Linked DNA regions of Rhodopseudomonas palustris. Each later gene encodes a partner of the first gene's protein in a complex. Links are inferred from orthologs where the notes say so. Each region holds a gene or a part of one and is shown on either strand. Other genes may lie near its edges.

Region 1 (2,854 bases):
GCTTGGCGATCGCGATGTGCTTCACGTGCTTGTACTTGGTGACGACGGGCGGCGGACCGATCAGCCTCGACCGCATCCTGCGGCGCGATCGCTGACTCTGCAGCAGCGCTGAAACGATCGCGGCGGCGGCTTCAGGTCGTCGCCGCCTTTAACTCCAGCGGCACCGCGGCGGCGTATTTCGAATTGCGCAGCACGAGCGAGGTGCGGACGTTGCGGACGTGCGGGGCGGCGGTGAGATGGGCGACAAAATTCTGGAACGTCGCCATGTCGGGCGCGACGCATTTCAGGATGAAGTCGACTTCGCCCGACAGCATCCAGCACTCGCGTACCAGCGGCTCGTTGCGGACGAATTCCTCAAACCCGCGCAGGTCGGCCTCGGCCTGGCTCGACAAATGCACCGAGGCGAACACCGTGACGTCGAAACCGAGATGCGCCGGATCGAGGAGCCCGCGATAGCCGAGGATGTAGCCCTCTTCCTCCAGCGTCCGCACCCGCCGCAGACACGGCGGCGGCGAAATCCCGACCCGTTTGGCCAGTTCGACATTGGTGATTCGGCCGTCGTCCTGAATTTCCTGCAGGATCTTGAGGTCGATCTGGTCGAGGCTCTTGGTCACGCTGGTGCTATTCCCGCAAGGCGGATTCGGCTTAGAAACAGCCTCTCTTAGCGCACCCCGCGAAATTTGGGTAATTTTATTTCGCGATGCTCACAGCTCGTTTTCTATTCTTGGTGGGAAATCCTGCACGGAGGTATTGCAAATCTTGCATAGCTCGCCAAATAACATAGACTTCTGTCTGATCTTCCGCCCATTGGCGATGCCCCAGCCAGGCCTTTCCCTGCGTCGCGCCGCCCTCAGTTTCGGGGACTGATTCATGCCGAGTCCGGTTCAAGCCAAGGTCGTGATCATCGGATCCGGGCCCGCCGGTTATACCGCCGCGATTTACGCCTCTCGCGCGATGCTGGAGCCGATCCTGATCCAGGGCATGCAGCCCGGCGGTCAGCTCACCATCACCACCGACGTGGAGAACTACCCCGGCTTCGCCGATGTGATCCAAGGCCCGTGGCTGATGGAGCAGATGGAGAAGCAGGCGCTGCATGTCGGCACCCGGATCAAGACCGACCTGGTGGTCGATCTCGACCTCGGCCAGCGGCCGTTCCGGCTGACCTGCGACAGCGGCGACGTCTATCTCGCCGACACGCTGATCCTCGCCACCGGCGCTCAGGCGCGCTGGCTCGGTATTCCGTCCGAACAGACCTACAAGGGCTTCGGCGTCTCGGCCTGCGCGACCTGCGACGGCTTCTTCTATCGCGGCAAGGATGTCGTGGTGATCGGCGGCGGCAACACCGCGGTCGAGGAAGCGCTGTTCCTGACCAACTTCGCCGCCAGCGTCACCATCGTCCACCGGCGCGATCACTTCCGGGCCGAACGCATCCTGCAGGACCGGCTGTTCAAACATCCGAAGATCAAGGTGATCTGGGACGTCGCGGTGGATGAGATCTGCGGCGCCGAGAACCCGACCAAGGTCACCCACGTGCGCCTGAAGAACGTCAAGAGCGGCACGACCAGCGAGGTCAAGGCCGACGGCGTGTTCATCGCGATCGGTCATGCGCCGGCGACGGAGCTGTTCAAAGACCAGATCAAGCTCAAACCGTCCGGTTATGTCGAGGTCGCGGCGAATTCGACCGCAACCTCGGTACCTGGCGTGTTCGCCGCCGGCGACGTCGCCGACGAGACCTACCGCCAAGCCGTCACCGCAGCCGGAATGGGCTGCATGGCGGCTCTCGAAGCCGAACGCTTCCTGGCGCTGCGCGCCGGCGACCGCCAAGCGGCCGAATAACTCTCTGGATGGCGCGACACCGCGACGGGTTCACCGATATGGACTGGGATAAGCTGAAGGTCTTTCACGCCGCTGCCGAAGCGGGGAGTTTCACCCATGCCGGCGAGCAGCTCGGGCTGTCGCAGTCGGCGGTGTCGCGGCAGGTCAGCGCATTGGAGCAAGAGCTCTCGGTGTCGCTGTTTCACCGCCACGCCCGCGGCCTGATCCTCACCGAACAGGGCGATCTGCTGTTCCGCACCGCGCATGACGTGTTCATGCAGTTGCAGGCCGCACGCGCCAAGCTCACCGACAGCCGCGAGCGGCCGAGCGGCGACCTCAAGGTCACCACGACGCCGGGGCTTGGCATTCACTGGCTGGTGCCGCGGCTCGGTGAATTCACCGCGCTGTATCCCGAGATCCGGATCTCGCTGATCGTCACCGACGAAGAGCTCGACCTGTCGATGCGCGAGGCCGACGTCGCGATCCGCACCCGCAAGCCGACCCAACCCGATCTGATCCAGCGCAAGCTGTTCTCGATCGGCTTCCACGCCTATTGCTCGCCGGAGTACATCAAGAACTTCGGCACGCCGCGGACGCTGGAGGATCTCGACAATCACCGGCTGATCATGCTGAGCGACAGCCAGGTGCCGCCGCATCTGCAGAACCGGAGTTGGCTGATCGAAGCCGGGCGCAACGGCATGGGTCCGCGCGAGCCCTACTTCAAGGTCAACAACATCCTCGGCCTGGTGCGCGCCTGCCAGCAGGGCCTCGGCATCGCGGCGCTGCCGGATTACCTGATCGAGGACACCAACCGGCTCGTGCAGTTGTTCGGCGAGGAAGATTCAATCCAGCTCGACACGTACTTCGTCTATCCGGAAGAATTGAAGACCGTGGCGCGGGTGCAGGTGTTCCGCGACTTCGTGGTCAACAAGGCGCAACGCTGGCCGGGCTGATTTGTCGCTCCCGGGGCTCCGCATGTCTGACATGCGGGGGGCCCGCTTGCCGGGCCGCCGGATCGCGGATCAAATCGTTCTCACGT
Region 2 (2,849 bases), 4.4 Mb from region 1 along the record:
AGCGCCGGTGGTGTTCCTGATCGACACCACCTCGTCGCCGGCCGACACCCAGCGGCTCAATCTGATCCGGCTGCCGGGCGGCAACGCCGCGCCGGGCTCGGTCGCCGCGATGGTGTGGGCGGGCCGCAAGGCCGACGATCCGAGCGTCGTCGAGCAGGCGCGCAGCACGATGATCGAGGAGACCGAGGACGAGTATCGCCGGCTGCTCTATGTCGCGATGACCCGCGCGGCCGACCGGCTGATCGTCGGCGGCTGCATGCCGGGCAATCGCAACGAAGTGCGGCCGCATTCCTGGTACGACCTGATCAGCAAAGGGCTGGAATCCTCCGGGCTGGTGATGCAGCCGGTCCCGCCCGACGGCGTGATCAAGCGCTATTGCCGGCCGGAGGACGTGATCGAGGAAACCGGCCAGGCGGCGCCGAGCCACGAGACCGCGGCACCGTCCCTGCCGGACTGGCTGCGCCGGCCGGCGCCCGGCTTGCCGTCCGCCGAACAGGTGCTGCGGCCCTCGGATGCCGACGATGATGATCGGCGCCGGTTGCGGCCAGGGGAATCCGACGCCAGTCGCAGCCGCGCGCTGCAGCGCGGCACGCTGGTGCACCGGCTGCTGCAATCGCTGCCGGAGATCGCCGCGGCCGATCGCTCCGCCGCCGCTGGACGTTTCCTCGCCCGCAACGCGGCGGACTGGAGCGAGGAGGAGCGCGGCGCGCTCGCCGCCCAGGTCCTCGGGCTGATTGCCGATGCCAGGTTTGCGGCGGTGTTCGGTCCAGGCAGCCGCGCCGAGGTGCCGATTGTCGGCCGGCTGCAGCGGCGCGGCGGGCCGGTGCTGGTGTCCGGCCAGATCGACCGCTTGGTGGTGACCGAAACCGAAGTCCTGATCGTCGATTACAAGACCAACCACGCGCCGCCGCGGGTCGAGGCCGAGGCGCCGCGCAGTTACGTCCGCCAGCTCGCCCGCTACCGGGCGGTGCTCGGCGCGATCTATCCACAGCGCACCGTCCGGGCCGCTCTGCTCTGGACCGAAGTCGCTGAAATAATGGAGATTTCGGCCTCTGCGCTGGACGCGGAGCAGGCCGATCTGACGGTGCCGTGAGCCGTGCTTGACCGCACCGCGGCGCGTTCCTACGTTCACCCGTCATCACGGCGCGATTCCCGCCGCCGCTCTTCATCCGGTTTCACGAGGTATCCTATGGCCGTTGGTAAGGTGTCAGACGCCGATTTCGAAAACGAGGTTCTCAACGCCCAGGGGCCTGTGGTGGTGGACTTCTGGGCCGAGTGGTGTGGCCCGTGCCGCATGATCGCGCCGGCGCTCGACGAAATCGCCGGGGCGATGGGCGACAAGGTCAAGATCGTGAAGCTCAACGTCGACGAGAGCCCGGTCACTGCCTCGAAGTACGGCGTGATGTCGATCCCGACCCTGATGATCTTCAAGGGCGGCGAGATGGCCTCGCGCCAGGTCGGCGCCGCGCCGAAGGCCAAGCTGCAGCAGTGGATCAGCGCAGCGGTCTGAACTCGGACGCGCCACGAACGTTCTGAAACGGCCGGCATTCCGCCGGCCGTTTTGCGTTTCGGCCTCTCGTCATTGCGAGGAGCGAAGCGACGAAGCAATCCAGCCCCGTGCTCGGCGCGCTGGATTGCTTCGCTACGCTCGCCATGACGGGGATGGGGCCATTCGCAACCAGTGGGTTCGTATCGTGGCTGAGCGGAAATCATCCATCACCAAGACCCGCGCCGCGCCGCTCGCGCCGATGGAGGCGCGGTCGGTCGATGCGATTCCGAGCGGACCGCAATGGCAATACGAGCCGAAATGGGACGGCTTTCGCTGCCTGATGGTACGGAGCGGCGATGCTGTCGCGCTGTGGTCGAAATCGGGGGAAGACCTCACCCGCTACTTCCCCGAATTAGTTGCGGCGGCGCTGCAGCTGAAGGCCGAGCGCTTCGTGCTCGACGGCGAGATCGTCGTGCCGCAGGGGCGGAGGTTTTCGTTCGATGCGCTGCTGCAGCGGATTCACCCTGCCGCGAGCCGGGTGAACAAGCTCTCGGTCGAGACGTCGGCGCTGCTGTTGGTGTTCGATCTGTTAGCGAGCCCGCGCGACGACGCGCTGGCGGCGCAGCCGCTGACGCAGCGGCGCAAGGCGCTCGAAGTCTTTGCGAAAGCGCAGTTCAAGGGCCATCCGACGTTCCGGCTGTCGCCGGCCACCACCAGTGACAAGCAGGCCGCGAAGTGGCTGGCGCAGGCCGGCGGCGGCTCCGACGGCGTGATCGCCAAGCGGCGCGACCTCGCCTACCAGTCCGGCAATCGCGACGGCATGCAGAAGATCAAGAAGTTTCGCAGCGCCGATTGCGTGGTCGGTGGCTTCCGCTACGCCAGCGCGCCGCTTAACGGCCGCAAGGTGGTCGGCTCGCTGTTGCTCGGTCTCTATGACAAGGCCGGCCTGCTGCATCACGTCGGCTTCACCTCGGCGCTGAAGCGGACCGAGAAACCGGCGCTGACCGACAAGCTCGAAGAGCTGCCCGGCGAGGGTTTCACCGGCAATGCGCCGGGCGGCCCCAGCCGATGGTCGACGGCGCGCTCGGCCGAGTGGCAGCCGCTTGCTCCGAAGCTGGTGGTCGAAGTCTGCTACGATCATTTCAGCGGCGAACGCTTCCGCCACGGCACCAGCCTCTTGCGCTGGCGCCCCGACAAGGCGCCGCGGCAATGCACGATGGACCAGCTCGCGCAGAAGCAGGTCGATCCGATCAAGCTGCTGGCGTGAGCCGAACGATTAGTTCGGTGGTGTGCCGTTGAGGTTCAGCACATGGCCGGCGAGATACAATGATCCGGTGATCAGGATCCGCGGCGGGAGTTC

Evidence for each region. Proteins that work in one complex are often made in the same cells at the same time.
Region 2: the proteins of trxB (region 1) and trxA are in contact, whole or in part, in a crystal structure (PDB 1F6M), measured with the Escherichia coli proteins. The link is inferred for Rhodopseudomonas palustris from one-to-one orthologs.

What each region holds. Positions count from the first base shown.
Region 1 is NZ_CP019966.1:4,479,576-4,482,429, forward strand. The notes cover bases 4-2,853. They hold trxB (thioredoxin-disulfide reductase), read left to right. Parts: upstream 4-870; coding sequence 871-1,836; downstream 1,837-2,853. Other genes in these bases: RPPS3_RS20740 (DoxX family protein), read left to right, coding at 4-95; RPPS3_RS20745 (Lrp/AsnC family transcriptional regulator), read right to left, coding at 132-614; RPPS3_RS20755 (LysR family transcriptional regulator), read left to right, coding at 1,845-2,768. Also shown: more of RPPS3_RS20740, read left to right, coding at 1-3.
Region 2 is NZ_CP019966.1:80,284-83,132, reverse strand. What follows is about bases 5-2,849. They hold trxA (thioredoxin), read left to right. Parts: upstream 5-1,189; coding sequence 1,190-1,510; downstream 1,511-2,849. Other genes in these bases: RPPS3_RS00380 (bifunctional folylpolyglutamate synthase/dihydrofolate synthase), read right to left, coding at 2,766-2,849; RPPS3_RS00385 (ATP-dependent DNA ligase), read left to right, coding at 1,695-2,756; addA (double-strand break repair helicase AddA), read left to right, coding at 5-1,093. Outside these bases: more of addA, read left to right, coding at 1-4. UniProt on the Escherichia coli protein: Participates in various redox reactions through the reversible oxidation of its active center dithiol to a disulfide and catalyzes dithiol-disulfide exchange reactions.